3 regions of the Streptomyces sp. NPDC002306 genome follow, and region 1 is predicted to be linked to each of the others. Evidence: riboswitches for the same ligand, from Rfam matches in the RefSeq annotation. Region 1 holds a riboswitch; each other region holds the start of a gene.
The links. A riboswitch is a leader RNA that binds a small molecule or an ion and turns the genes downstream of it on or off. The one in region 1 is predicted to bind cobalamin.
Positions count from the first base shown of each region.

Region 2: it holds a riboswitch for cobalamin, as region 1 does, so the genes downstream of both, ACWCQK_RS21575 (ribonucleoside-diphosphate reductase subunit alpha) here and ACWCQK_RS13705 (cobalamin biosynthesis protein) in region 1, are expected to answer to the same signal.
Region 3: it holds a riboswitch for cobalamin, as region 1 does, so the genes downstream of both, metE (5-methyltetrahydropteroyltriglutamate--homocysteine S-methyltransferase) here and ACWCQK_RS13705 (cobalamin biosynthesis protein) in region 1, are expected to answer to the same signal.

Region 1 covers NZ_JBSFCK010000005.1:370,697-380,778, forward strand. The annotation lists gene ACWCQK_RS13690 (putative cobaltochelatase) at 1-1,568, opposite strand, end outside; gene cobN (cobaltochelatase subunit CobN) at 1,565-5,218, opposite strand; gene ACWCQK_RS13700 (cobyric acid synthase) at 5,215-6,723, opposite strand; gene ACWCQK_RS13705 (cobalamin biosynthesis protein) at 6,720-7,664, opposite strand; cobalamin riboswitch at 7,769-7,909, opposite strand; gene ACWCQK_RS13710 (hypothetical protein) at 8,067-8,288, opposite strand; gene ACWCQK_RS13715 (anion permease) at 8,325-9,596, opposite strand; gene ACWCQK_RS13720 (lysozyme) at 9,740-10,082, opposite strand, start outside.
Region 2 covers NZ_JBSFCK010000010.1:152,657-162,738, reverse strand. The annotation lists gene def (peptide deformylase) at 1-111, shown strand, start outside; gene cyc1 (epi-isozizaene synthase) at 386-1,501, shown strand; gene ACWCQK_RS21590 (bifunctional albaflavenone monooxygenase/terpene synthase) at 1,498-2,868, shown strand; gene ACWCQK_RS21585 (GlxA family transcriptional regulator) at 2,882-3,847, opposite strand; gene ACWCQK_RS21580 (ribonucleotide-diphosphate reductase subunit beta) at 4,095-5,111, opposite strand; gene ACWCQK_RS21575 (ribonucleoside-diphosphate reductase subunit alpha) at 5,111-7,471, opposite strand; cobalamin riboswitch at 7,598-7,736, opposite strand; gene mctP (monocarboxylate uptake permease MctP) at 7,960-9,570, opposite strand; gene ACWCQK_RS21565 (DUF3311 domain-containing protein) at 9,567-9,833, opposite strand; gene ACWCQK_RS21560 (GntR family transcriptional regulator) at 9,952-10,082, opposite strand, start outside.
Region 3 covers NZ_JBSFCK010000001.1:164,184-174,265, forward strand. The annotation lists gene ACWCQK_RS00735 (DMT family transporter) at 96-1,394, shown strand; gene ACWCQK_RS00740 (transglycosylase family protein) at 1,384-2,595, opposite strand; gene gndA (NADP-dependent phosphogluconate dehydrogenase) at 2,874-4,313, shown strand; gene ACWCQK_RS00750 (aspartate/glutamate racemase family protein) at 5,255-5,893, opposite strand; gene ACWCQK_RS00755 (GNAT family N-acetyltransferase) at 5,902-6,249, opposite strand; gene panD (aspartate 1-decarboxylase) at 6,295-6,714, opposite strand; gene ACWCQK_RS00765 (chaplin) at 6,945-7,190, opposite strand; partial or broken gene ACWCQK_RS00770 (DUF2083 domain-containing protein) at 7,343-7,753, opposite strand; cobalamin riboswitch at 7,880-8,157, shown strand; gene metE (5-methyltetrahydropteroyltriglutamate--homocysteine S-methyltransferase) at 8,324-10,082, shown strand, end outside.

The DNA of each region.
Region 1 (10,082 bases):
AACGTCACCAGCCCCACCTTGTCGCGCCGCTGGTACGCGTCGAGCAGCAGGGACAGCACGGCACCCTTCACGGCACTCATCCGCTGCCGGGCCGCCATCGAGCCGGAGGCGTCGACCACGAACAGCACGAGGTTGCCCTCGCGCCCCTCCCGGGTCGCCTGCCGCAGATCGTCCCGGCGCACCACGAGACCGCGCCCGGACCGGCCGCGCGCCCGCTGATGCGGCGCGGCCGCCCGCACGGTCGCCGCGAGATGCAGCTTCGTCAGGGCCCCCCGGGGCCGTCGCGCACCCGTGGTCCGCCCGTGCTCGGTCCGGGCCCGCGAACGCCGTCCGGCCGCACCCTCGCCGAGACCGGGAACGCTCAGCACCTTCGCGCGAAAGGGCTCCGCCGCCCGTACGGCGGCCCGCTCGCCGGCGCCCGCGCCGGACGGCTGCGGCTCACCGCCCTCACCGGCCTCGGGCGTCGCACCCGTGTCGCCGCCCCGCGGACCGTCGGCCCGCGGCGGCTGCCCGCCACCGCCTCCGGGCCCGTCGGGATCCGGATCGTCGTCCTCGGACCCGCCGAACTCCTCCAGCGTCTCGTCGAGCCGGTCCTCGTCGAGGCCCGGCGCGTCGAAGGGATTGCGCCGCCGCCGGTGCGGCAGCGCCAGCAGCGCCGCCTGCCGTACGTCCTCCGCGAGCACGTCCGTGCGCCCGGCCCACGCCGCCAGCGCGGTGGCCGTCCGGGCCATCACGATGTCGGCCCGCATCCCGTCCACCTCGAACGCGGCACAGGTCGCCGCGATCTGCCGCAGCGCGCCGTCCCCGAGCCGTACCGACGGCAGCAGCGCCCGCGCCGCCACGATCCGCGCCCGCACGGCGCTCTCCTCCCCGGCCCAGCGAGCCGCGAAGCCGGCGGGGTCGTCGTCGTGGGCGAGCCGTCGCCGTACGACCTCCACGCGCTGGTCCGGCTCGCGCGAGGCGGACACCTCGACGGTCAGCCCGAACCGGTCCAGGAGCTGGGGCCTGAGCTCCCCCTCCTCGGGGTTCATGGTCCCGACCAGCAGGAACCGGGCGGCGTGCCGCACGGACACGCCCTCACGCTCGACGTACGAGGCCCCCATGGCGGCCGCGTCCAGCAGCAGGTCCACCAAGTGGTCGTGCAGCAGGTTCACCTCGTCGACGTAGAGGATCCCGCGGTGGGCGTCGGCGAGCAGTCCCGGCTCGAAGGCCTTCACGCCCTCGGCGAGCGCACGCTCGATGTCGAGGGCCCCGACCAGCCGGTCCTCGGACGCGCCGACCGGCAGTTCGACCATGCGGGCCGGGCGGCGCGCGCCCGTCCCCGCCTCGTGCGGGCCGTCCGGGCACGCCGGGTCGGGCGCGCCCGGGTCGCACGCGAAACGGCAGCCGGGGACCACGGCGACCTCGGGCAGCAGCGCGGAGAGCGCCCGGACGGCCGTCGACTTGGCGGTGCCCTTCTCGCCGCGCACCAGCACACCGCCCACCGCGGGCGACACGGCGTTCAGCAGCAGCGCGAGCCGCAGATCGTCCTGACCGACGACGGCCGTGAACGGAAAGGGGGTACTCACTGGTCGTCGCCCTCCAAGTCGCCTTCGAGCTCCAGATAGGTGGCCCGCAGCCGTTCCAGCGTGTCCGCGTCCGGCTCGGCCCACAGGCCGCGGTCGGCCGCTTCGAGCAGCCGCTCGGTGATGCCGCGCAGCGCCCACGGATTGGACTTCTTCATGAAGTCCCGGTTCTCGGCGTCGAAGACGTACTCGGCGCTGAGCTTCTCGTACATCCAGTCGTCCACGACCCCGGCCGTCGCGTCGTAGCCGAAGAGGTAGTCGACGGTCGCCGCCATCTCGAAGGCGCCCTTGTAGCCGTGCCGGCGCATCGCCGCCATCCAGCGCGGGTTGACGACCCGGGCGCGGAACACCCGGTGCGTCTCCTCGCCCAGGGTCCTGGTGCGCACCTGGTCCGGCGTCGCCGAATCACCCACGTACGCCTCCGGCGAGGTGCCCGTCAGGTGCCGCACCATGGCGACCATGCCGCCGTGGTACTGGAAGTAGTCGTCGGCGTCGACCAGGTCGTGCTCACGGGTGTCCACGTTCTTCGCGGCCACCGCGATCCGCCGGAACGCCGTCTCCATGTCCCCGCGCGCCGCCCGGCCTTCGAGCCCACGCCCGTAGGCGTAGCCGCCCCACACCGCGTACACCTCGGCGAGGTCGGCGTCCGAGCGCCAGTTGCGGGCGTCGATCAGCGGCAGCAGGCCCGCCCCGTACGCGCCCGGCTTGGAGCCGAAGACCCGGGCCGTCGCGCGCCGCCGGTCGCCGTGCTGCGCCGCGTCCTGCTCCACGTGCGCCCGGACGTAGTTGGACTCGTCCGGTTCGTCGAGCTCCGCCACCGCCCGCACCGCGTCGTCGATGAGCCCGACGACGTGCGGGAAAGCGTCCCGGAAGAAGCCGGAGATACGGACGGTGACGTCGATGCGCGGCCGGCCGAGTTCGGCCGGCGGCACGATCTCGAAGCCGGTGACGCGGCGCGAGGCGTCGTCCCAGACCGGGCGGCAGCCCAGCAGCGCCAGGATCTCGGCGATGTCGTCGCCCTGGGTGCGCATGGCCGAGGTGCCCCAGACCGTCAGACCGACGGACCGCGGGTAGGCGCCGGTGTCCTGGAGGTAGCGCTGCACGAGGGAGTCGGCGAGCGACTGCCCGACCTCCCAACTCAGCCGGGAGGGGATCGCCTTGGGGTCGACCGAGTAGAAGTTGCGGCCGGTCGGCAGGACGTTGACGAGTCCACGGGTCGGGGACCCCGACGGGCCGGCCGGGACGTAACCGCCGTCGAGCGCCTTGAGGATGTGGTCGATCTCGTCGGTCGTACGGGCCAGCCGGGGCACGACCTCGCGACACGCGAACTCCAGCACCGCGGCGGCGTCGGGAAGTTCGGTGCCGAGCACGTCACGCAGCAGCGCGGGTACGGCCGTCGCCGTCCAGCCGCTCGCCTCCATGCCCTCCGCGAGCCGCCGGCACAGCTGTTCCAGCAGATCGATCGCGTCGGCGGCACTGCGCGCGGGCCCCTCGACCAGGTCCGTCAGCTCGACCGGCACCTTCACCGGCGCGCCCGGCTCGGCGAGCAGTTCCTTCTCCACCAGCCCGAAGTGCCCGGCCAGCGAGGCCCGCAGCCCCGGCAGCGCGTTCGCCTGCCCGCCCCACACCTGCGAGGCGCGCAGCACGGCCAGCACCAGGTTCACCCGCGGCTCGCCGACCGGCCCGCCGCCGAGGATGTGCAGGCCGTCCCTGATCTGCACGTCCTTGATCTCGCACAGATAGCCGTCGATGTGCATGACGAACTCGTCGAAGGCACCGTCGTCCGGCTGTTCGTCGACATGCAGGTCGTGGTGCAGCTCGGCCGCCTTGACCAGCGTCCAGATCTGGGCACGGACGGCCGGGGCCTTGGCCGGGTCCAGGTCGGAGACGAGCGCGTACTCGTCGAGGAGCTGCTCCAGCTTGGCCAGGTCGCCGTAGGTGTCGGCGCGGGCCATCGGCGGCACCAGATGGTCGACGACCGTGGCGTGGCCGCGCCGCTTGGCCTGGGTGCCCTCGCCGGGGTCGTTGACGATGAAGGGGTAGATCAGGGGCAGTTCACCGAGGACGGCGTCCGGCGCGCAGCCGCCGCTGAGGCCCAGGCCCTTGCCCGGCAGCCACTCCATCGTGCCGTGCTTGCCCATGTGGACGACCGCGTCGGCCCCGAAGCTGTTCTCCAGCCACCGGTAGGCCGCCAGGTAGTGGTGCGACGGCGGCATGTCGGGGTCGTGGTAGATCGCGATCGGGTTCTCGCCGAAGCCGCGCGGCGGCTGGATCATGACGACGACGTTCCCGAACCGCAGGGACGCCAGGACGATGTCGTCCCCGTCGACGTACAGGTTGCCCGGCGGTTCGCCCCACGCCTCCCGCATCCCGTCGCGCAGCCGGGGATCGAGCCGCTCGAACCACTCCCGGTAGTCGGCCAGGGGCACGCGGGCGGGCGCGGCGGCGAGCTGTTCCTCGGTGAGCCACTCGACGTCGTGGCCGCCGGCCGCGATCAGCCGGTGGATCAGCTCGTCGCCGTCGTCGGGGTGCCCGTCGACCCCGTACCCGGCGTCCCGCAGGGCGTCGAGGACCCGTACCGCGGAGGCGGGTGTGTCGAGTCCGACCGCGTTGCCGACCCGGGAGTGCTTGGTGGGGTACGCGGTGAAGACCAGCGCGAGCTTCTTCTCGGCGTTGGGCCGGTGCCTCAACCGGGCGTGCCGTACGGCGATTCCGGCGACCCGCGCGGCCCGCTCGGGGTCGGCGACGTACACCGGCACGTCGTCCGGGCCCTGTTCCTTGAAGGAGAACGGCACGGTGATGAGGCGTCCGTCGAACTCCGGGATGGCGACCTGCATCGCCGCGTCCATGGGGGAGAGCGCGGCGTCCGACGCCTCCCAGGCGCTCTTCGACGAGGTCAGGCAGAGCCCTTGCAGCACGGGGATGTCGAGGTCGGCGAGGGCGCCGATGTCCCAGGCCTCCTCGTCGCCGCCCGCGGAGGCCCGCGAGGCGTGGGTGCCGCCCGCGGCGAGCACGGTGGCGACCAGCGTGTCGGCCGACGCGAGGATCTCGTACAGCCCGGCATCGGCGCCGCGCAGTGAACCGCAGTACACGGGAAGGGCGTTGACGCCCCGCGCCTCGATGGCGTCGCACAGTGTGTCCACGAAGCCGGTGTTGCCGCTCAGCTGGTGGGCGCGGTAGAAGAGCACGCCGACGGTCGGCCGGCCCGCTTCACGCGGACGCGACCCGTGGACCCCGTACTCCGGCATCTTCAGCGGTTCGACGAAGCCCTCGCCGGTCAGCAGCACGGTGTCGGACAGGAACCGGGCCAGCTCGACGAGGTTGGCGGGGCCGCCCTCGACGAGATAGCGCAGCGCCTCCGCGACGACGCCGGCCGGCACCGAGGACTCCGCCATCAGCTCGGCGTCGGGAACGGTCTCCCCGCCGAGCAGCACGGTCGGCACGCCGGACGCCTTCAGCACGGCCAGCCCGTCCTCCCAGGCCCGCTTGCCGCCGAGCAGCCGTACGACGGCGAGGTCGGCGCCCCGGATCAGCTCCGGGAGCTCCTCGGCGACGTCGACCCGGGTCGGGTTGCCGATCCGGTACGGGGCGCCGGAGGCCCGGGCCGCCAGCAGATCGGTGTCGGCGGTCGACAACAACAACACTGTGCTCATGCGGGCGCTCCCGGTGGGATGAAGGGCAGTCCTTGCGGCGCGCCGGACTCGATGAGCCGCCACAGCGCGTCCGTGTCCGCGTGCTGTTCGATCAGGTCGCCGAGCCGGTCGAGCTGTTCCTCGCGCAGCGCGGCGAACGACGTGTCGGGGGCCGGTACGAAGCGGCGGCCCGCGGCGGCCGCCACCTCGCGCAGGAAGGCCCGCCGGAAACCGTCCGACTCCAGTGAGCCGTGCCAGTGGGTGCCCCAGACGGCGCCGACCCGGCAGCCGTCCAGGAAGGGCTCCCCGCCGGTGATCCGGGCGACCCCGTGGTGGATCTCGTACCCCTCGACCTGTTCGCCGAGGGCCTCGCCGACCGGTCGGGCGAGGGTCTTCTCGGGCCTGAACCGCACCCGTACGGGCAGCATCCCGAGCCCGTCGACCGCCCCGCGCCGGCTCTCCACCTCGTCCTCGATGTGCTCGCCGAGGATCTGGAAGCCGCCGCAGACGCCGAGCACCGGCCGTCCCTCGGCGGCCCTGCGCAGCAGCGCGTCCGCGAGACCGCGCCGCCGCAGCCATTCCAGGGCGGCGACCGTCCCCCGGGTTCCCGGCACCACGACGAGATCGGCGTCGGCGAGTTCCTCGGCCCGGTCCACGAACCGCACCACGACGCCCGGTTCGGCGGCCAGCGCGTCCACGTCCGTGAAGTTGGACATCAGCGGGATCGCGCAGACCGCGACCCGCAGGACGTCCTCGCCGACCGGGGCGGACACCGCCGACTCGCGGACGGCCCCCCGCAGGGAGACCCGCAGTCCGTCCTCCTCGTCGATGCCGAGGCCGTGCCGGAACGGCAGGACGCCGTACGTGCGGCGGCCGGTGAGTCCGTGCAGCATGTCCAGCCCGGGTTCCAGCAGCGACACGTCGCCGCGGAACTTGTTGACGAGGAAGCCCGCGACGAACTCCTGGTCCTCGGGGGACAGCAGCGCGACCGTGCCGAAGAAGGAGGCGAACACGCCCCCGCGGTCGATGTCGCCGACCACGAGCACGGGCAGCCGGGCGTTGCGGGCGATCCCCATGTTCACGATGTCGGTCCGGCGCAGGTTGATCTCGGCCGGACTGCCGGCCCCTTCACAGATCACCGCGTCATAGGTGCCCCGCAACTCGGCGAGGCAGTCGAGGACGGTCCCGAGGAGCGCCTGCTGCCGCCCCCCGTGATAGCCGCGCGCGGTCATCTCGCCCACGGCCCTGCCCATGAGGACGACCTGGCTGCTGCGGTCGCTCCCGGGCTTGAGCAGCACGGGGTTCATCAGCGCGGTCGGCTCGACGCGCGCGGCCTGTGCCTGCATCGCCTGGGCACGCCCGATCTCGGCGCCCTCGCGGGTGACGAACGAGTTCAGGGACATGTTCTGCGCCTTGAACGGCGCCACTTTGACGCCCTGTCGCACCAGCCAGCGGCAGATCCCCGCGGTGACGACGCTCTTGCCGGCGTCGGAGGTGGTGCCGGCGACCAGGAGACCACCGTTCATGACGTGCGTCCCTTCACGAGGATTCGGGCCGCGGCGCTGACGCCGAGCGCGAGCCAGCCGACGCGACGGGAGAGCCGTACGGCCCGGTCGATGTCCGTGACCCGGACGGGCCGTCCGCCGGCGCCGTTGAGGACGGGCCGGTGCTCGACCCGCCCGGCGTAGGAGAGGGTGCCGCCGAGCCGCACGCCGAGGGCTCCCGCGAACGAGGCTTCCACCGGACCGGCGTTGGGACTGGGATGCCGGGCCGCGTCGGCCCTCCAGGCCCGTACGGCCCCCCGCGGATCGTCTCCGGCGAGGGCCGCGAGTACGGCGGTGAGGCGGGCGCCCGGCCAGCCCGCGAGGTCGTCGAGGCGGGCGGAGGCCCACCCGTAGCGCAGATAGCGCGGCGAGCGGTGGCCGACCATGGCGTCGAGGGTGTTGACGGCCCGGAAGCCGAGCAGGGCCGGCACCCCGCCGACGGCTCCCCACACCAGCGCGCCGACGACGGCGTCGGAGGTGTTCTCGGCGACCGACTCGACGACCGCCCGGGCGATCCCGTCGGCGTCCAGGGCCTGCGGGTCGCGCCCGCACAGATGGGGCAGCCGGGCGCGGGCACCGTCGATGTCCCCGGCGCGCAGCGCGCGTGCGACGGCCCCGGCCTCCCGGGCGAGTGAAGTGCCCCCGACGACGGCCCAGGTGGCGGTGGCGGTCAGGGCCACGGAGGCGGCGGTGGAGGAACGCGCGGCGCGGGTGGCCGCGGCCCCGAGGGCCACGGCGCCGCCGACGCACACGACGGTGTGCAGCGCGCCCCGGCCCCGGTGGTCCCGCCACAGCATGCGTTCGACGGCCCCGGCCGCCCGCCCGAACGCCGCGACCGGGTGCCCCCGGCGGGGATCGCCGAGGAGCAGGTCGCCCAGGAGGCCGGCGGTGGCGCCGTACGCGAAGACGCGGTCGGCACGCATCGGTTCAGCCGATCGTGGTGGTACCGGGCGACGACGGGGCGCTGAGACTCGATCGGCAGCCGAGCATGGCGATATGTCCTCACTCAGGGTGTCCACGCCCTGGTTCGACGAGACCGGCGGCGAGAGTTCCTGGCTCCCGGGGGCTTACTACCCCGGTGACAGTGGCGGGACCGCGCCGGATTCACACCGGCTTCCTCTTCTGCCTCCGTACATGGCTCCGGCAGTCCACCACGGGCCCGGAAGGGCCGTCAACTTGCTGTTGACCTGCAACGGAGGAGTGTGTGCAGCCCCACACGGGCGACGGGTGCCGCCCCGTGTGAAGGCGGTGGAACGTGGGGAGGGGCGGCAGGAACCGGTGGGTTCCTGCCGCCCCTTGGGCGACGGCGCGCGTGTGAGCGCGGGTCAGGCGACGATCAGATAGATCCCGTAGGCCACCGCGGCGGTGCAGGCCGCGAAGCAGGCGTAGGCGCCGGTCACGGCCAGCGCGGCGGAACCGCCCCGCGCGGACGCCCGTTCCTGGCGCGAGAGGCCCATGACGCCGAGGGTGAACAGGGCCACGAGGACCACGGTGACCACGAGGCTGACGCCGAACACGGAACCCAGGCTCGCCCAGTCGATGTTCATGGTGATGCTTCCTTCTTAACCGGGTGCGCGGGGAGTTCAGACGGTGGCGGCCGGCGGGGTCGCCGGGTCGGCGACGGACGCGGCGGTGGCCTGGGCGGGGAGGGACGCGGCGGGGGCGGGGATCGTGGCCGTGAGGTCCGTGCTCACCGTGCCCGCGGGAGGCGGGGTCACCGCGGCGATGGCGGTGGTCACGACACCGGCGGGCCGCTCCGGGGCGTTGACGTTGCTGTGGTCGACGACCTCGCGCCGGGAGAGCTTCCAGATCGCGGCGCTGGAGGCGATCAGGAAGACGGCGACGACGGCCGTGCCCCAGCCGCCGAGGTCCGTCACGGACTCGGCGAGGGCACCGACCAGCGCGGCGGCCGGCAGGGTCAGGGCCCAGGCGACGAACATGCGGGTCGCGGTGGACCAGCGCACGACGCCGCCCTTGCGGCCGAGGCCCGCGCCCATCACCGAACCGGAGACCGAGTGGGTGGTGGAGAGGGAGAAGCCGAGGTGGGAGGAGGCCAGGATGACCGTCGCGGCGCTGGTCTGGGCGGCGAAGCCCTGCTGCGGCTGAAGGTCGGTCAGGCCCTTGCCCATGGTGCGGATGATGCGCCAGCCGCCGAGGTAGGTGCCGAGCGCGATGGCGAGACCGGCGGAGAGGATGACCCAGACGGGCGGGTCCGAGTCGGGCGCGACGGCGCCGCCGGCGACCAGGGCGAGGGTGATGATGCCCATCGTCTTCTGCGCGTCGTTGGTGCCGTGGGCCAGCGAGACCAGGCCGGCCGAGGCGATCTGGCCCGCGCGGTAGCCCTTCGCGGCGGCCTTGCCGTCGGCCTTCCTGCCCAGCGTGTACGACAGGCGGGTGGCGAGCAGCGCGGCCGCGCCGGCGACGATCGGGGCCGCGACGGCCGGGATCAGGACCTTGGTGACGAGCGCGTCGCCGTGGACGGCCCCGGTGCCCGCGGAGGCGATGGTGGCACCGATCAGACCGCCCATCAGGGCGTGCGAGGAACTGGAGGGCAGGCCCACCAGCCAGGTCAGCAGGTTCCAGAGGATCGCGCCGACCAGGGCCGCGAAGATGACCTCGGGACGGATGCCGGTCTCGTCGACGAGACCCTTGGAGATCGTGTTGGCGACCTCCACGGAGAGGAACGCGCCCACGAGGTTGAGCGTGGCGGACATGGCCACCGCGATCTTGGGCTTGAGCGCACCGGTCGAGATGGTCGTGGCCATCGCGTTGGCGGTGTCATGAAAACCGTTCGTGAAATCAAACGCGAGTGCGGTTACCACCACAATCGCGAGGATCAGCGAGAAGTTTTCCATTTACCCAGGCAATCTTTCGAAGTCATTGGCTGGACGAACGTAGGTAACCTGGATGAACGGAAGATGAACTAGGGCGGGCGTCAAGGTGTCGCGGGCGGAGGGTTGTCGCCCCTTTCGGGAGTGACGGCCCGGACCTGGCAGGGCTAGCGGCCCCGGGCGAACGCCTTCAGGCGGCCCGGCGAGCCGTTGAAGAGATTCTGGTCACCCGGCAGGCTGCCGCCGTTGTCGTACTGCCAGAAGGTCCACGACGACCATCCGGCGGGCAGCGCGCCGGCGTCCGCCGAGCCGTGCCGGGCGATCCACAGCGCGTGGTCGGCGGCGAAGGCGCGGCTGCCGCCCGTGCAGGTGTTCCACCAGCGGGTGGTCGTGTAGATCACCGGACGGCGGCCGGTGAGGCGCTTCACCTCGTCGCTGAACGACCGGATCCAGTCGACCATGCCCGCCCTGCTCAGGCCGTAGCACCGGTGCTCGCCGTCGTACGGGTTG
Region 2 (10,082 bases), on a different contig from region 1:
CACCTCTACGGCTACCTCTACATCGACCGGCTCTCCAAGCGGGACCGCAAGGACGCGCTGCGACAGATGGCCGAGAGCGAGCCGCGCTACCCCGTGGTGGCCAACGGCTGAGCCCCCCGACGACCGCCGCGACGCCTGGTCAGGTTCTTCCTGACCAGGCGTCGTTCGTCTGTCCCTCGTACGTCCGATCCTGTACGCACCCGTAGTAATCCGTAACCAGTCACGCTAGGGGGGATTCTCGGCACGTTGGGGTAGTGAATGAAGCAAATCCATTCCCAGAACGGTCAGTCGTGGTGCTGAATAGGAAGTGCGGGGATACGCAACGGCGCACGCCCGGCACGACGGGAGGGGTGTCGCGCTCAACGGCGGCCGAGAGGGGTAGTTCGTGCCTGCTTTCTCATACAGCACCACGTACAGCACCACGTACGGCACCACATGGACATCCACTGCGACAGCGTTCGCGGTCCCGCCCTCGCTCTCTCTCCCAGTGATCGAGGCCGCGTTTCCCCGGCAACTCCATCAGTATTGGCCAAAGCTTCAGGAGAAGACGCGTACCTGGCTGCTGGAAAAGCGGCTCATGCCGGCGGACAAGGTGGCGGAATATGCCGACGGACTGTGCTACACGGACCTCATGGCGGGGTACTACATTGGCGCCCCCGACGAGGTCCTCCAGGCCATAGCCGACTACAGCGCGTGGTTCTTCGTCTGGGACGACCGCCATGACCGTGACATCGTGCACCACCGGGCGGCGGCCTGGCGGCGGCTGAGGTTCCGGTTGCATGCGGCACTGGTCTCCCCCGAGAAGCATCTGCACCACCAGGACCCCCTGGTCGCGGGCTTCGCGGACAGTGTGCGGCGGCTGTACTCGTTCCTGCCCGGTACGTGGAACGCGCGGTTCGCCCGGCACTTCCACGAGGTGATCGAGGCGTACGACCGGGAATTCCGCAACCGCACCCAGGGAATCGTCCCGGCGGTCGAGGAATATCTCGCACTGAGGCGCCTGACCTTCGCCCACTGGATATGGACTGACCTGCTGGAGCCGAGCGCGGGATGTGAACTTCCGGACCCTGTGCGGAAACACCCCGCATATCGGCGGGCGGCGCTGCTCAGTCAGGAATTTGCCGCCTGGTACAACGATCTCTGTTCGCTCCCGAAGGAAATAGCGGGAGAAGAGGTGCACAATCTCGGAATCAGTCTCATCACCCATGAGGGGCTGACCCTGGAAGAGGCGGTCGAGAATCTGCGCGGACGCATCGAGGAATGCATAGCGGAATTCCTCACCGTCGAACGGGAAGCCTTACGTTTCGCGGACCGGCTCGACGACGGCACGGTGCGGGGAAAAGAACTCGGCGCCGCCGTACGGGCCTGCCTCGGAAACATGCGGAACTGGTTCAGCTCCGTCTACTGGTTCCACCACGAGTCCGGCCGGTACATGGTCGACAGCTGGGACGACCGGTCCACGCCCCCGTACGTCAACAACGAAGCGGCAGGTGAGAAATGACCGTCGAGTCTGTGAAACCCGCGGGACTCCAGGTGCCGGAACCGACCGAGCCGCCGCTGGCCGGAGGCGGGCTCCCGCTCCTCGGCCACGGCTGGAAGCTGGCCCGCGACCCGCTGGCGTTCATGTCGCGACTGCGCGACCACGGCGATGTCGTACGCCTGAAACTGGGCCCGAAGACGGTCTACGCCGTCACCGCCCCCGCGCTCACCGGCGCGCTGGCGCTCAGCCCCGACTACAAGATCGACGGCCCGCTGTGGGAGTCGCTGGAAGGCCTGCTCGGCAAGGAGGGCGTGGCCACCGCGAACGGCCCGACGCACCGGCGCCAGCGGCGCACCATCCAGCCGGCCTTCCGGCTCGACGCCATCCCCGCGTACGGCTCGATCATGGAGGAGGAGGCGCACGCGCTGACCGAGCGCTGGCAGCCCGGCGACACCGTCGACTGCACCTCCGAGTCCTTCCGGGTCGCCGTGCGGATCGCCGCCCGCTGTCTGCTGCGCGGCGACTTCATGGACGAGCGGGCCGAGCGGCTGTGCGTCGCGCTCGCCACCGTCTTCCGCGGTATGTACCGCAGGATGGTGGTTCCGCTCGGACCGCTCTACCGGCTGCCGCTCCCGGCCAACCGTGAATTCAACCGCGCGCTGGCCGATTTGCATCTCCTGGTCGACGAGATCGTGGCCGAGCGCCGGGCATCCGGTCAAAAGCCGGACGATTTGCTGACGGCCTTGCTGGAAGCGAAGGACGAGAATGGCGACCCCATCGGGGAACAGGAGATCCACGACCAGGTCGTCGCGATACTCACGCCCGGCAGCGAAACCGTCGCTTCCACGATCATGTGGCTGCTCCAGGTCCTCGCCGAACACCCGGAACACGCCGACAGGGTGCGGGCGGAGGTCGAATCCGTGACCGGTGGCCGGCCCGTCGGATTCGAGGACGTCCGCAAGCTCGCGCACACCAACAATGTCGTCGTCGAGGCCATGCGTTTGCGCCCCGCCGTATGGATATTGACGCGGCGGGCGGTGACCGAAACCGAACTCGGCGGGTACCGCATTCCGGCCGGTGCGGACATCGTGTACAGCCCGTACGCGATCCAGCGCGACGCGCGTTCCTACGCGGACAACCTGGAGTTCGACCCCGACCGCTGGCTGCCCGAGCGGGTCAAGGACGTACCGAAGTACGCCATGAGCCCGTTCAGCGTGGGCAACCGCAAGTGCCCCAGCGACCACTTCTCGATGGCACAACTGACGCTGATCACGGCGGCGGTGGCGACGAGGTACCGCTTCGAGCAGGTGGACGGTTCGAACGACACGACCCGGGTGGGCATCACGCTGCGTCCGCACAGGCTGCTGCTGAGGCCGGTGGCGAGGTGACGTCCGCGGACGTTCAGGCGGCCTCCGGGCCCCTGAACGTCCGCCGGTAGGCGTGCGGGGTGGTCCCCAGCGCCCGGTCGAACTGATGGCGCAGCGCGGCCGCCGTACCGAACCCGGTACGCCAGGCGATCGCGTCCACCGTCTCGTCCGTCACCTCCAGCAACCGCTGTGCCAGCAAGACGCGTTGGCGCAGGATCCAGCGGTAGGGGGTCGTCCCCGTCTCCTGCTGGAAGCGGCGGGCGAAGGTGCGCGGGGACATGTGCGCGCGGTCGGCGAGCTGCTCGACGGTGACCTCCTCGTCGAGGTGGTTCTCCATCCACACCAGCACCTCGCCGACCGTGTCGCACGCGGCCCTGGGCAACGGCCGCTCGATGTACTGCGCCTGCCCGCCGTCCCGGTGCGGCGGCACCACCATCCGGCGGGCGATCCTGTTGGCGACCTCGGGACCCTGTTCCTTGCGCACGATGTGCAGACAGGCGTCGATCCCGGCCGCGGTGCCGGCGGAGGTGATCACCGGGTCCTCGTCGACGTAGAGCACGTCCGGCTCGATGATCGCCCGTGGATTGCGCCGGGCCAGGTCCTCGGCCTGTCGCCAGTGCACGCTGCACCGCCGGCCGTCGAGCAGCCCGGCCGCGCCGAGCACGAACACCCCCGAGCACACGCTCAGCACCCGGGCCCCGCGGGCCACGGCCCGCACCAGGGCGTCGAGCAGCTCGGGGGGATAGGCGCGGTTGACGTAGTCGCTGCCGGCCGGCACGGCGATCAGATCGGCTTCCTCCAGCCGGTCCAGGCCGTACGGCGTCGAGACGCTGAGCCCGCCGACATGGGTGTCGAGCCGGGGGCCCTCGGCGGAGACCACGGCGAAGTCGTACACCGGCAGGCCCTCGTCGCTGCGGTCGATGCCGAACACTTCGCAGACGACGCCGAGTTCGAAGGGATGCACGCCGTCGAGGAGGACGGCCGCCACGTTCTTCAGCATGCTGCCAGTGTGCCTCGGAAGTGGCAGCAATTCGAGGGTGCACGGCAGTACTGCCACTGTTTGTAAGGAGTGTTCGGCGTGACAGTGGTGTCATGACTACAGCGCAGACAGAAGCCCTGACCGCGATGGCCGCCGTCCTCGGGATCCTGGTTCTCCTGGTCCTCCCCTCACTGGTCGGCATCGTGCGCGAGGCGCGCGTCGACCGACAGCTCAGGGAGGCCCAGGAGCTCCGGGAGACCGGACGGGGTCAGAAGTCCTCGTCCAGGTCGACGGTGCCCTCCACCGCGACCTGGTACGCCGACGGACGCCGCTCGAAGAAGTTGGTCAGTTCCTGAACCCCCTGGAGCTCCATGAAGGAGAAGGGGTTCTCGGAGCCGAAGACCGGGGCGAAGCCGAGACGGCTCAGCCGCTGGTCGGCGACGCACTCGAGGTACTGGCGCATCGAGTCGGTGTTCATGCCCGGCAGGCCGTCACCGCACAGGTCGCGCGCGAACTGGAGCTCGGCCTCGACGGCCTCCCGGAGCATGTCGGTGACCTGCTGCTGGAGTGCGTCGTCGAAGAGCTCCGGCTCCTCCTTGCGGACGGTGTCGACCACGTCGAACGCGAAGCTCATGTGCATCGTCTCGTCGCGGAACACCCAGTTGGTGCCGGTGGCCAGGCCGTGCAGCAGGCCGCGGCTGCGGAACCAGTAGACGTACGCGAAGGCGCCGTAGAAGAACAGGCCCTCGATGCACGCGGCGAAGCAGATGAGGTTGAGCAGGAAACGGCGGCGGTCGGCCTCGGTCTCCAGACGGTCCAGCTTCTCGACCTCGTTGATCCACCTGAAGCAGAACTCGGCCTTCTCGCGGATGGAGGGGATGCTCTCCACGGCGTCGAAGGCGGCCGTCCGGTCCTCCGGGTCGGGGAGGTAGGTGTCCAGCAGCGTCAGATAGAACTGGACGTGCACGGCCTCCTCGAACAGCTGGCGCGACAGGTACAGCCGCGCCTCCGGGGAGTTGATGTGCTTGTAGAGCGTGAGCACCAGGTTGTTCGCCACGATCGAGTCGCCGGTCGCGAAGAACGCGACCAGGCGGCCGATCAGATGCTGTTCGGCCGGGGTCATCTTCGCGAGGTCGGCCACGTCGGAGTGGAGGTCGACCTCCTCCACGGTCCAGGTGTTCTTGATCGCGTCCCGGTAGCGCTCGTAGAAGTCGGGGTAGCGCATCGGGCGCAGCGTCAGCTCGAAGCCCGGGTCGAGGAGGTTCTGGTTACGGGTGGAGCTCATTACTGGCAGGCCTCGCAGGACTCGGGGTTTTCGAGGGAGCAGGCGACGGCGTCGGGGTCGGCCGCCTGCTGGACGGGGATGGTGGCCTGCGCCTGGGCCGCCCGCGCGATGCGGGTCGCCGGGCGCGAGCGCAGGTAGTACGTCGTCTTCAGGCCCGACTTCCAGGCGTACGCGTACATCGAGGAGAGCTTGCCGATGGTCGGCGTCTCCAGGAACAGGTTCAGGGACTGGGCCTGGTCCAGGAACGGCGTCCGGGCCGCGGCCATGTCGATCAGACCGCGCTGCGGGATCTCCCACGCCGTGCGGTACAGCGCCCGTACGTCGGCCGGGATCCACGCGAAGTCCTGCACCGAGCCGTTGGCGTCGCGCAGCGCCTCACGGGTGCGGGCGTCCCACACGCCGAGCGCCTTCAGGTCCCGCACCAGGTAGGAGTTGACCTGGAGGAACTCGCCCGACAGGGTCTCGCGCTTGAACAGGTTGGAGACCTGCGGCTCGATGCACTCGTACACGCCCGCGATGGACGCGATGGTGGCGGTCGGCGCGATCGCCAGCAGCAGCGAGTTGCGCATCCCGGTGACGGCGATACGTTCCCGCAGGGCCGCCCAGCGCTCCGGCCAGGTGAGCTCGACGTCGTAGTGGTCGGGGTGCAGCACGCCCCGCGCGGTCCGGGTCTTCTCCCAGGCCGGCAGCGGGCCGTTGCGCTCGGCCAGTTCGGCGGAGGCCTCGTACGCGGCGAGCATGATGCGCTCGGCGATCCGGGTGGAGAGCCGCTTGGCCTCCGGGGAGTCGAACGGCATCCGCAGCTTGAAGAAGACGTCCTGGAGCCCCATCGCGCCCAGGCCCACCGGACGCCACTTCGCGTTGGAGCGGCCCGCCTGCTCGGTCGGGTAGAAGTTGATGTCGACCACCCGGTCGAGGAAGGTGACCGCGGTGCGGACGGTCTCGTCCAGCCGCTCCCAGTCGAGGTCACCGTCGACGACGAACGCGCCCACGTTGACCGACCCCAGGTTGCAGACCGCCGTCTCCCCGTCGTCCGTGACCTCCAGGATCTCGGTGCAGAGGTTGGAGGAGTGGACCACGTGGCCCGGCAGGGCCGTCTGGTTGGCGGTGCGGTTGGCGGCGTCCTTGAAGGTCATCCAGCCGTTGCCGGTCTGCGCGAGGGTGCGCATCATCCGGCCGTACAGATCGCGGGCGGGGATCGTCTTCTTCGCCAGGCCCGCCGCCTCCGCCTTGTGGTAGGCCGCGTCGAACTCCTCGCCCCACAGGTCGACCAGCTCGGGCACGTCGGCGGGGGAGAAGAGGGACCACGGGGCGTCGGCGTTCACCCGGCGCATGAACTCGTCCGGGATCCAGTGCGCGAGGTTGAGGTTGTGCGTACGACGGGCGTCCTCACCGGTGTTGTCGCGCAGCTCCAGGAACTCCTCGATGTCGGAGTGCCAGGTCTCCAGGTACACCGCGGCCGCGCCCTTGCGCCGGCCGCCCTGGTTCACCGCGGCGACCGAGGCGTCGAGGGTCTTCAGGAACGGGACGATGCCGTTGGAGTGCCCGTTCGTGCCGCGGATGAGGGAACCCCGCGAGCGGATCCGGGAGTACGACAGACCGATGCCGCCGGCGTGCTTGGAGAGCCGGGCGACCTGGTGGTAGCGGTCGTAGATGGAGTCCAGCTCGTCCAGCGGCGAGTCGAGGAGATAGCAGGACGACATCTGGGGGTGGCGCGTACCGGAGTTGAAGAGCGTGGGCGAGGACGGGAGGTAGTCGAGGCGGCTCATCAGCCGGTAGAGCGAGGCCACCTGGTCCAGGGCGCGGACGGTGTCGTCCTCGGCCAGGCCGCACGCCACGCGCAGCATGAAGTGCTGGGGCGTCTCGATCACGCTGCGGGTGATCGGGTGCCGCAGCAGATAGCGGCTGTGCAGGGTGCGCAGGCCGAAGTAGCCGAACCGGTCGTCGCCGTCCGGGTCGACGAGCGCGTCGAGACGGGCCGCGTGGAGGCGCGCGAACTCCGCCGTACGGTCGGCGATGAGCCCCTCGCGGTGCCCGACGGCGACGGACTCGGTGAACGTCGTCACGCCCTGCGAGGCGGCCTCGGCGGCGATGCTGACGGTCAACAGCCGGGCGGCGAGCCGTGAGTAGGCGGGGTCCTCGGAGATGAGCCCCGCGGCCGCCTCCGTGGCCAGCTCGCGCAACTCCGTCTCGTCCGCGCGCGCGGACCGGCCGCGCAGCGCGGCGGCGGCGACCCGGCCGGGGTCGGCGTCGGGGAGGTCGGCGGTCAGCGCGGTCAGGGTCCGCAGCAGCGCGGTACCGGGACCGTCGATCTCCTTCGCCGGGGTCGCTGAAGCCGGATCGGCTGGCGCGATGGTCACGTGGGGGCTCTCCCTCGCTCGGCACGGGGACCTCGCGGAGGGCAGCGGGCAGCACACGAGCGCACGGGGGCGTCGCGTCCACCGGCCCATTCCACGAGGCCCGGACGTCAGGGCACCCGGACCGGACGGCCGGGCGCGCTGTCGGCAGGTCCTCGGACTGACGCGAGTGCGTGTCCGTTCTGGGACGGACATGCACAAGTACACCGTTGCGGGACAGTTCCGGATTCGCACCGGATTCCCCTGCGGCGACAGCGAGCATGAGCATACATCTTGTGCCGGGCTGCGGTGGCACCACCAGATGTTGTGTCGTGTCGGCTTCGGAGCGTGTCAGAGCGTCAGCTCGCGGGCCGGTGGCGGGCATGGCGAAGGGCGGCCGGGCCCGTCGGCCCAGCCGCCCCATGGCTCACTTCCACCACACCGAAGGAGCCGGATCTCCGCCCGGGCGCCTTCGGTCCCTCCGCCGGGCGACGCCCAGGCGGTGTTGCGCCCTAGTGCGCCGAACCCGCGGTCGCCGGCGGCAGCTCCACCTGTACGCCGGGATCGCCCGCGTCCGCCGTGTAGTCCTGCGGACTGGTCTCGTCGACGCCGTCCGGGGCCTTCAGGGCCCGCAGCACGAAGGTGAGGAACACGGTCACCACCGCGTTCAGCACGAACGCCGTGAGGCCGATGTAGCCGATCTCGCCGATGCCCGGGATCTCCTTCGCCGAGCCGCCGAAGTGCTTCTGCGTGGGCGAGGCGACGCCGTACGCGGCGAGCGTCCCGTAGAGCATGCCGACCGCCCAGCCCGCGAGCAGCGCCCAGCGGTGGAACCAGCGCGTGAACAGGCCGCCGACCAGGGACGGGAAGGTCTGCAGGATCCAGATCCCGCCCAGGAGCTGGAAGTTGATGGCGACCGTCTTGTCCATCGTGAGGACGAAGACCAGGGCTCCCACCTTCACCAGCAGCGAGACCAGCTTGGAGACCTTCGTCTCCTGCTGGGGTGTCGCGTCGGGCTTGATGAAGTCCTTGTAGATGTTGCGCGTGAAAAGATTCGCGGCGGCGATCGACATGATCGCGGCCGGGACGAGCGCCCCGATGCCGATCGCCGCGAAGGCCACCCCCGCGAACCAGTCCGGGAACATGTTCTCGAACAGCTGCGGGATGGCCAGCTGGCCGTTGGTGACCTTGACGCCGGCCGCGATCGCCATGAAACCGAGCAGCGCGAGCAGGCCCAGCATCAGGGAGTACAGCGGCAGGATCGTGGTGTTGCGGCGGATCACCTCACGGCTGCGGCTGGACAGCGTCGCCGTGATCGAGTGCGGGTACATGAACAGGGCCAGCGCCGAGCCGAGGGCCAGGGTGGCGTACGTCCACTGGCCCGCCTGGGCCGGGACGAGGCCGCCCGCGCCGGCCGCGGTGTACTTGTCGCTCGCCGCCGAGAAGATCTCGTCGAAGCCGCCGAGCTTGATCGGGATGTAGATGATGGCCACCGCGATCACGAGGTAGATCAGCGTGTCCTTCACGAACGCGATCAGGGCGGGGGCGCGCAGCCCCGAGGAGTAGGTGTACGCGGCCAGCACGCCGAACGCGATGAGCAGCGGGAGGTCCTTGACGAACCAGTTGGTGTTCTCGCCGCCGCCCACGCCCATCACGTCCAGCACGGCCTGGATGCCGACCAGCTGGAGCGCGATGTACGGCATGGTCGCGAGGATGCCGGTGACGGCCACGGCGAGGGACAGGCCCTTGGAGCCGAAGCGGCCGCGCACGAAGTCCGACGTCGTCACGTATCCGTGCTTGTGGGAGACCGACCACAGGCGGGGCAGGAACGTGAAGATCAGCGGGTAGACCAGGATCGTGTACGGCACGGCGAAGAAGCCGGCCGCGCCCGCCGCGTAGATCGCCGCCGGTACGGCGACGAAGGTGTACGCCGTGTAGAGGTCGCCGCCGAGCAGGAACCAGGTGACCCAGGTGCCGAACGAGCGCCCGCCCAGGCCCCATTCGTCCAGGCTGTGCTCGTTGTCCGGCCTGCGCCAGCGTGCGGCGAGGAAGCCCATGACCGTGACGGCCACGAAGAAGAAGATGAAGACGGCGAGTGCCACGCCGTTCACGCCGTCGTTCACGCGTCGACACCGCCCTTCGCGGTGGTGCGGGCGCGCTGGTCACGCCGCCACAGCTGGTGGGCGATCACGGTGAGCGCGGTCGAGACGAGCACCCACAGCATCTGGTACCAGTAGAAGAACGGGATGCCGATGAAAGTCGGATCCGTCTTCGCGTACGACCCGACCCACAGCATCGCCACGAAGGGCGTGACGAGACAGAGGCCGATGACGACGCGCACCGGCGTCACCACCGGCCCTCTGTTCGCTTCTGGGGCAATTGACATCTGGCGACTCCGTCCCCTCGCTGATCACCGCTGACGCGCAGGCAATCTAGGTCACGGTGTTGCGTGAACGGAACCCCTCGTCCGTATGACGGGTGCAGAGCGTGTGAAGAAAGCCGGCTCAGTCCTGAGGGCGCTTGAGCCTGGCCACGAACTTGTACCGGTCGCCCCGGTACACCGACCGCACCCACTCCACCGGCTGGCCGTCCTTGTCCAGCGAGTGCCGGGACAGCATCAGCATGGGCAGGCCGA
Region 3 (10,082 bases), on a different contig from region 1:
ACGGGAAGGGATCGGCAGGGCAGGGTGTTCTTCATGGAAGACGACCGTTCGCCGCGCCGGGCCCAGCGCCCCCGCCTCACGCAGAGGAGCCGACCGTGAGTGGCCTCGCGTTGTCCGTGGTCCTGTCGCTCGTCTCCGCCGTGGCGTACGCAGGCGGCGCGATCGTGCAGGAGCAGGTGGCGGTGTCCTCACCCGAGGAGCAGTTCGCGCCGCTGCGCCGGGCGGGCTGGTGGGCGGCGGTCGCGCTGAACGGTCTCGGCGGACTCCTCCACGTGGTGGCGCTCGCGTACGGACCGCTGAGCCTGGTCCAGCCGCTGGGCGCGCTGACCATCGTCTTCGCGCTGCCCATGGCCGCCCTGTTCGTCGGCCGCAAGGCCGGTGCCACGGCCTGGCGGGGCGCGATCATGGCGACGGTCGGACTCGCGGGTCTGCTCTCCCTGGTGGGCTCGGCCGACGCGCAGTCGCTCGACACCGCCCAGCGGGTGGGCGCGGCCGTGGTCACCGGTGGTGCGGTGGTGGCACTGATGCTGGCCGCCCGGGCCGCGCACCGGCACCCGGCGGTGCGCAGCGTGCTGCTGGCCATCGCGGCCGGCGTCGCGTTCGGCATGTCCTCGGTGTTCACCAAGACGGTCGCGGTCGACTGGACCGGCGGCTTGGTGGCGGGCGACCTGCCGTCCCTGGCGGTGATAGGCGTTCTGGCCACGGCCGGCATGCTGCTGTCGCAGGCCTCCTACCGGGGCGCCGGACTCGCCGCTCCGCTGGCCACGCTGACGGTCGTCAACCCGGTGGTGGCGGCCGCGGTGGGCATCACGATGTTCGGCGAAACCTTCCGCTACGGCACCACCGGCACGGCGCTCGCCCTGAGTTGCGCGGTGGTGGCGGCGGGCGGCCTGATCCTGCTGACGACCGAGCGCCTGACGCGGACGGCGGCGGAAGAGGCGGCCGCGCAGCACACGGCCGAACCTGCGGCTGCGGAGCTCACGAGTGCGGAGCTCGTGGACGCGGAACTCGTGGACGCGGGGACGGCGGAGACCGTATTGCGGACCGGCGCGGTGACGGTCGCCGGAGCTGCTCCGGTGCCGGAGCCACGGGCGGAGGCGGACGCACTCCTCCTCGCGGAGATCGCTGAGATCGCGGAGATGCGGGACATCGCGGAGATGCGGGAGGCCGAGCAGGTCACCGGGGTCCCGCGGATCCCCGGGCAGGCGGTCGCCGCGCGGCTGCGGGTGGACGGCCCCGAGCCGGTCCCGCTCGTGCGGCGGCTCCCCGACGCGGACGGGCAGCCGGACGAGCGGCCGCAGGACGAGCCGCCGTACTACTACAGCTCCTTCTACGGCGGCCCGTTCGTCCTGATGCCCGTCGTCGCCCGGCGTCGTACGCGCGTCAGATCCTGACGCCGCCGGCCCGCAGATAGGCCACCGGGTCGACGTCCGAACCGAATCCGGGCCCCGTCCGCACCTCGAAGTGCAGATGCGGGCCCGTGCTGTTGCCCGTCGACCCCGAGCGGCCGATGCGCCGGCCGCCGTCCACCGACTGCCCGGGCTTCACCGAGATCGCCGACAGGTGCGCGTACTGGGTGTAGCGCCCGTCGGAGTGCCGGATGACCACCTGGTAGCCGAAGGAGCCGGACCAGCCGGCGCTGACGACCTGCCCCGCCGCGACCGCCTTGACGGTCGTCCCCGTGGCCACGGGGAAGTCGACGCCCGTGTGGTAGCCCTTCGACCAGGAGGAACCCTGCGCGTGGTACGGCGTGCCCGTACCGGCGTCGACCGGGGCGACCAGGGAGTGGCCGGTGGTGGTCGACCCGGTGTCGCTCGAGACGGCCTTCCGCGCGGGGTGCGCGGGGGTCGTGTGGCTCGGGGTGGTGTGACTCGGGGTGGCGTGGCTGGGGGCGGTGTGGGTCGGGGTCGTCGTGCCGGCGGCCTTGGCGCGCAGGTTCAGCCGCTGGCCCGGCAGGATCAGGTCGGGATCCGCGCCGACGGTTCTCCGGTTGGCGTCGTAGAGCCCCCGCCAACCGCCTCGGACCCGCTGCTCGTCGGCGATCCCGGAGAGCGTGTCCCCGCGTACCACCGTGTACATCTCGGCTGTGCCGGCCCGGGACTGGGGCGTGGTCTGCGGCTGCACATCCGGTGCCGAGGCCCGCGTGGAGGTCGGCGCGGAACCCTTGGCGGTCCGGGTCGACGTAGTGCCGGCCGGGTGAATGTCGGGCGTGTCGCCGCCGCGGGTCAGTCCGGCCCGTCCCGAGCACACCGGCCAGGCACCGGGCCCCTGTCCCTTCAGCACCTTCTCCGCGACGGCGATCTGCTGGTCCCGGGTGGCCAGATCCGCCCGTCGCGCGTACGCGGTGCCGCCGTACGCCTCCCAGGTGGACTGGCTGAACTGCAGTCCGCCGTAGTAGCCGTTGCCGGTGTTGATGCTCCAGTCGCCGCTGGACTCGCAGGCGGCGACCTTGCTCCAGGTGTCCACGTCGGCCGCCTGAGCGGCACCCGCGCCGATCAGCGGGATCGCGATCCCGGCGCTGCCCGCCGTGACGGTGAGTGAGGCGCGGTTGATCCTGTTCGGCTGATACCGGCGGTGCCGGCCGCGTACGGCCATGGGGAGCCCCCTCGACATGCGTCAGGAGGGCCAAAAGTAAGCGCCGCGAACAGGCCAGGACAAGACAGCAATCAGCCGCCCTGTCACACAAGTGACGAGTAATCCATCCGAGTTGCGAAACGGCTGAGGCAGGTGGGGGTTCCCGCGCGTATCTGCGTAGGCAACATGGAACAGCCCGGACGTGCGGTCGGCGTACCGGAACGTCAGGATGGTCGATGCGGCAATACTGGCGGACACGACCGGCACGACCGAGATCAGGATCCTTAGGAGCCAACCGTATGAGCACTACAGCCCAGATCGGCGTCACGGGTCTCGCGGTCATGGGCCGCAACCTCGCCCGCAACTTCGCGCGCAACGGTTACGCGGTCGCGCTGCACAACCGGACGGCGGCGCGTACGCACGCCCTGGTGGAGGAGTTCGGGCACGAGGGGGACTTCGTCGCGGCCGAGACCGCCAAGGACTTCGTGGCGGCACTGGAGCGGCCGCGTCGTCTGGTCATCATGGTGAAGGCCGGCGAGCCGACGGACGCGGTGATCCAGGAGTTCGCCCCGCTCCTGGAGCCCGGCGACATGATCATCGACGGCGGCAACGCGCACTTCGCCGACACCCGGCGCCGCGAGCGGGCCCTGCGCGAGCAGGGCATCCACTTCGTCGGCATGGGCGTCTCCGGCGGCGAGGAGGGCGCGCTGAACGGACCGAGCATCATGCCGGGCGGCCCGAAGGAGTCGTACGACTCCCTCGGCCCCATGCTGGAGAAGATCTCGGCGAAGGCCGAGGACGGCGCCCCCTGCGTGACGCACGTGGGCCCCGACGGCGCCGGGCACTTCGTGAAGATGGTCCACAACGGCATCGAGTACGCCGACATGCAGCTCATCGCCGAGGCGTACCAGCTGCTGCGTGACGTCGCCGGGTACTCCCCCGCGCAGATCGCGGAGATCTTCCGCACCTGGAACACCGGCCGGCTCGACTCGTACCTGATCGAGATCACGGCGGAGGTCCTGTCGCACGTGGACGCGGCGACGGGCAGGCCCTTCGTGGACGTCGTCGAGGACCAGGCCGAGCAGAAGGGCACGGGCCGCTGGACGGTCCAGATCGCCCTGGACCTGGGCGTCCCGGTGTCCGGTATCGCGGAGGCGGTCTTCGCCCGCTCCCTGTCCGGCCACAGCGCGCTGCGCGAGGCCTCGCGGGGCCTGGCCGGCCCGACGGCCTCGGCGCTGTCGGACTCCGAGGCGGCCTCGTTCGCGGACCGCGTGGAGCAGGCGCTGTACGCGTCGAAGATCGTGTCGTACACGCAGGGCTTCCACGAGATCGCGGCGGGCAGCGACGAGTACGACTGGGACATCGACCTCGGTGCCGTGTCCTCGATCTGGCGCGGCGGCTGCATCATCCGCGCGGCCTTCCTGGACCGCATCCGGGCCGCCTACGACGCCCGGCCCGACCTGCCGAGCCTGCTGTCCGACAAGACGTTCGCGCAGGAGATCGCCGGCGCGCAGGACGACTGGCGCGAGGTCCTGATCGCGGCGACCCGCGAGGGCGTCCCGACCCCCGGCTTCGCCGCGGCGCTCGCGTACTACGACGCGCTGCGCGCCGAGCGGCTGCCGGCCGCGCTCACCCAGGGCCAGCGGGACTTCTTCGGTGCGCACACCTACCGGCGGACGGACCGCGAGGGCTCGTTCCACACGCTGTGGGGCGGGGACCGGTCGGAGGTCGAGGCGTAACAGCGGCGCTGTCGGCGCTGGACACCGGACGGCGGGCGACCTTCGAGGCCGCCCGCCGTCGGCATGCCGTCCGTCGTGTCAGGTGAGCGGCGGCCCCGGCTCGGGGGCCGGCACCGGTTCCGGGCCCGGCGGGACCGGCGACGGGGCGGGGCCCGGGGGCGGGCCCGGACGCGGGGGTACCGGCGGTCCGGGCGCCGGGGGCGGCGTCGGCTTCGGAGGCCGCGCGGGATCCGGGACAGGGGCCGGGGGCTGTACGGGGTCCGGAGGCGGCGTCGGGGTCGGCGGCTGTGCGGGATCCGGGTAGGGCTCCGGGGGCCGCGGGTCGGGGCCCGGCGGTGTCGGTCCGGGTGGGGCGGGGTCGGGATAGGGGTTCGTCATGGCGTCCCTCCGGCCGATCGATGATCCTTCGCACAGGACTACTCCCCCGCGTACCCGGGGTCCGCGCCACCACTCACCTGCGGGCGCGGCCGACCGGGGGACGGTCGACTGACTCGCGGGCGTCGACGACGGGGGCGGTCGGCTCGCTCACGGGCGTCGGCGACAGGGAGCGGGCTGCCCACTCGCGGGCGACGACGACGGGGGACGGTCGACCCACTCGCGGGCGTAGACGACAGGGGACGGTCAGTCCACTCGCCGGCGCCGACGACAGGGACCGGGCGGCCCGCTCTCGGGCGACGACGACGGGGGACGGTCGACCCACTCGCGGGCGTCGACGGCAGAGGACGGTCGACCCACTCGCGAACGTCGACGCCAGGGCCGGTCCACCTCGTCCGGGGCTCCACCGCCCCGCCTCGCCCCGCCCCGCCTCGCGCCCCAACCCGCCCCACCCCGCGCGGGGGACGGCGGGGATCTCGCCCGTCCCGCCCGCCGCGCGGCAGGCGTGTCCACCGCCCGGTCCGGCGCGCGACGGATGCCCCACCGTTTCCGCGCTCGCGCCGGTCTCAGGCGCGCCGGGTGGCCTCGGCGGCGGCCGTCAGGCCTGGGCGGGGGCTGGAGAGCAGCGGGATCGGGGTGGTGGCGAGGTACTGGGCCGGGGCCATGGAGGCCTGGGCCAGGACGATCACGTCGGCGGCGGTGACCTCGTCGGCGACGGCGGCCACCCGGCGGACGTACGCCGCGCCGTCGCCCGCCTCGAAGCGGGCCCAGGCGCCGTCGACCAGCACGGTGCGGACCGTGACCGGGCGGCCGGCCCGGCGGGCCTCTTCCTCGATCAGCGCCGCCGTCGGCGCGAGGGTGCTCTCCAGCGCGGCGAGGACGACGACGCGCGCGCCCCGCGCCACCGCGGCCGCCGCCATCGGGCGGTCGACGCGCAGGACCGGGACCCCGGCCTCGGCGGCGTACGCCTCCGCGACGCCGCCGAGGGTGGAACAGGTGCACAGCACCGCCCGCGCGCCGTCGGCCACGGCACGGTCGACGACGACGCGTACGTCCGCGGCCACGGCGTCCGGGCCCGCCGCGCGCGCCCGCTCCAGCAGCCCTTCGTCGACGAAGTGCCGTAGTTCCAGGCCTGGATGGGCCTCGTCGCGCAGGGCGTCGAAGACCGGCACATGGACGGGCGACGTGTGCAGGAGGGCGAGCACGGGAGGGGTCAGAACCTTCCGGGGTGCGCGATCAGCCAGTCCTTGGCCGCCCGCAGCAGCTCGGGGGCGACCGCCGGTGCCTCGTCCGGGTGCCGTTCGGCCCACTTGACGACGTACGGGCACAGCGGTGCCACGGGCACGCCCTCACGCCCGGAGATGGCGTAGAGCTCGCGCGCCAGCGAACCCGCGATGCCCTTCCCCTCGTGGGCGGGTTCGACGACGGTGTGCACGGGGACCAGCGCCCGCTCAGGGGCTTCCAGCACGAAGTACTCGATGTGGCCGACCACTTCGCCGTCGGCGCCCAGCGCCTCCAGGCGACCGGCCGGACGGTCGTCACGGATCTCGATGTCGCTCACACGCACTCCTCGAAGGACGGAAGAACAGTCGAACGGTCCCGACGGTCAGGCACCGGCCGCCTGCGGACTGCGCTCCTGGTCCGAGCCCGGTACCGGCTCCGACGGGTCCGCGCCCAGGGCGACGATCCGGTTGCCGGCGTCCACGTGCACGACCCGGGGGCGCAGGGTACGGGCCTCGGTGTCGGTTACCTGAGCGTAGCTGATGATGATCACAAGATCGCCGGGGTGGACCAGATGGGCGGCGGCGCCGTTGATCCCGATCACCCCGGAGCCGCGCTCCCCCTCGATGACGTACGTCTCGAGCCGGGCGCCGTTGGTGACGTCGACGATGTGGACCAGCTCACCGGGCAGCAGGTCGGCGGCGTCCAGCAGCTCGGCGTCGATGGTCACCGATCCCACGTAGTGCAGGTCGGCCTGGGTGACGGTGGCCCGGTGGATCTTGGACTTGAACATGGTGCGCAGCATGGAGGTACTCCCGAAGCTAGGCTCCCTGCCTGCTTTCTTGCAGGTCAAGGGCTGTCTACGCACCATACAACCGGTCGCCTCCCCGGTGCACGGGCCGGTGTCCCGGTCGCGCGGGGCCCGGCCCGGCGGTGTTCCGTGAGGTCGCCGGGACGGGAGTCCGCGGTGCTGTCCGGCGCCGTCGCCTCGACGGCCAGGTGTCGGGGCGACGGCGGCGGGGCGGGTCGGTCGGCTCAGCCGACGTTGGCGCAGGTGTTGCCGAAGGCCGGGTTCAGCAGGCCGATGACGTTCACCGAGTTGCCGCAGACGTTGATCGGGATGTTCACCGGGATCTGGATCACGTTGCCCGACAGCACGCCCGGGGAACCGGCCGCGACACCCTGGGCGTCGCCGTCCGCCGACGCGACGGCGGCGCCGCCCAGCACCACGGCGCCCGCCGCGACCAGCAGACCGGCACCGCGCATCACACGAGACCTCATACAGCTCTCCTTCACTGAGTGACCATCGGCGGAAGAGACCGCCGTCCGTCGCTCCATCGCGGCGGACACGGGGAATCCGCGCCCGCGGCGGCCGGGGATGGGTGCGGTCCGTCGTATCCACCCGGACGGAGTACATGCGTCACGCTGTCCGGTCAGGGCGTCGGATCGGTGACGGGGTACGGCACGAAGGTGCTGGTGTTCTGGTCGATCCGCAGGGGGTGACCCAGGGGCGGCGCGGCGCGCTGGGGGCAGTCGAGGCGTTCGCAGACGCGGCAGCCCATGCCGATGGGGGTGGCGGCGGAGGCGTTCGCGAGGTCGAGGCCGTCGGAGTGGACGAGCCGGCGGGCGTGGCGGAGTTCGCAGCCGAGTCCGATGGCGAAGGTCTTGCCGGGTTCGCCCCAGCCGCCGCGGTGCCGGGTGAGGGCGCGGGCCGTCCACAAGTAGCGTTGACCGTCGGGCATTTCGGCGATCTGGACGTGGATGCGGCCGGGGGCGGCGAACGCCTCGTAGACGTTCCACAGGGGGCAGGTGCCGCCGGCGCGGGAGAAGTGGAAGCCCCGCGCCGGCCGCGCGGCCATGGAGGCGCGGGGTGCGCTTGCCGCCCCGGTCCGTGCCACGCCGGTCCGCCACGTGGCCCACCTCACCATCCGAATGACGGACGTGACACGGCACGCGTGCCGCCGTCCCCTAGGGTGGCGGGTGCAGCTGGTTCGCCCCGTCCGCCAGGCGGGATGCGTCGCAAGAGGGAACCCGGTGGAAATCCGGGACTGCCCCGCAGCGGTGAGCGGGAACGACCGCCGTCATACGCACTGGGTCCACAGAACAGGGCCTGGGAAGCGACGGCCAGTAGGTGTCCTCGTACGAGTACGACGTACGACTTCGCGCGGCTTGATCCGAAGCCGCACGGAACTCGCACGACGAGGACGTGCCCGCGAGTCCGAAGACCTGCCAACTGCCCGCGCGCGGACGACTCGTGCGCGGACATCCCGGTGACCGCGAGGGCGGGTCGGCGACCATACCAGGCGGAGTCGCCCGCGCCCTGTCGCGCGAGGTCGCACCCGTCCGGTCGTCACCCTTCGCGCTCTCGTCCCGTCTCCGGGATCTCAGGGATTCATCTCGCGAAGGAGATCTCCGTGACCAGCAAGCCACCGGCCGCGTCAGCACGGGCCACCGTGTACGGCTACCCCCGCCAGGGACAGAACCGCGAACTGAAGAAGGCGATCGAGGGCTACTGGAAGGGCCGCATCAGCGCCGACGCCCTCCGTGCCACCGCCGCCGAACTGCGCCGCGCGAACTGGCGGCGACTGACCGCGGCCGGCATCGACGAGGTGCCCACCGGCGACTTCTCGTACTACGACCACGTGCTGGACACCAGCGTCATGGTCGGCGCCGTCCCCGCACGCCACCGGGCCGCCGTCGAGGCGGACGCCCTGGACGGCTACTTCGCCATGGCGCGCGGCACCCAGGACGTGGCGCCGCTGGAGATGACGAAGTGGTTCGACACGAACTACCACTACCTGGTGCCGGAGCTGGGCCCGGACACCGTGTTCACGGCCGACTCGGCCCAGCAGGTCGGTGACCTGACACAGGCGCTCTCCCTGGGCCTGGCCGCCCGGCCCGTCCTCGTCGGTCCCGTCACCTACCTCCTGCTCGCCAAGCCCGCCCCGGGCGTCGCCGCCGACTTCGACCCGCTCACCCTGCTCGACCGTCTGCTCCCGGTGTACGCGGAGGTCCTCGCCGACCTGCGCGCGGCCGGCGCGCAATGGGCACAGCTGGACGAGCCCGCCCTCGTCCAGGACCGCACCCCGGCCGAACTGAACGCCGCCGCTCGCGCCTACCGTGAGCTCGGCGGTCTCGCCGACCGGCCGAAGCTGCTGGTCGCCTCCTACTTCGACCGGCTCGGCGACGCCCTGCCGGTGCTGGCCAAGGCGCCGGTGGACGGGCTCGCGCTCGACTTCACCGAGGCCGCGGCGGCCAACCTGGACGCGCTGGCCGCCGTGGGCGGACTGCCCGGCAAGCACCTGGTCGCCGGAGTCGTGGACGGCCGCAACATCTGGGTCAACGACCTGGAGAAGTCCCTCGCCACCCTGGGCACCCTGCTGGGGCTGGCCGACCACGTCGACGTCTCGGCCTCCTGCTCACTGCTCCACGTCCCGCTCGACGCCTGCGTCGAACACGACATCGAGCCGCAGATCCTGCGCTGGCTCGCCTTCGCCCGGCAGAAGACCACCGAGATCGTGACCCTCGCCAAGGGACTCGCCCAGGGCACCGGCACGATCACCGCGGAACTCAGCGCCAACCGCGCCGACCTCGCCTCCCGCGCCGGTTCACCGATCACCCACGACCCCGCCGTACGGGCGCGCAGCGGCGCGGTCACGGACGCCGACGGACGCCGGTCCCAGCCGTACGGCGAGCGGGCCGCGGCCCAGCGCGCCCACCTCGGCCTGCCCCTGCTGCCGACGACCACCATCGGCTCGTTCCCACAGACCGGTGAACTGCGCACCGCGCGGGCCGATCTGCGCGCCGGCCGCATCGACACGGTCGGCTACGAGGAGCGCATCAGGGCCGAGATCCGGGAGGTGATCTCCTTCCAGGAGAAGACCGGCCTGGACGTCCTGGTGCACGGCGAGCCCGAACGCAACGACATGGTGCAGTACTTCGCCGAGCGGCTCACCGGCTACCTCGCCACCCAGCACGGCTGGGTGCAGTCGTACGGCACGCGTTACGTCCGGCCGCCGATCCTGGCCGGTGACATCTCCCGTCCCGAGCCGATGACCGTACGCTGGACGGCGTACGCCCAGTCGCTCACCGGCCGTCCGGTCAAGGGCATGCTCACCGGGCCGGTCACCATGCTGGCGTGGTCCTTCGTCCGCGACGACCAGCCGCTCGGCG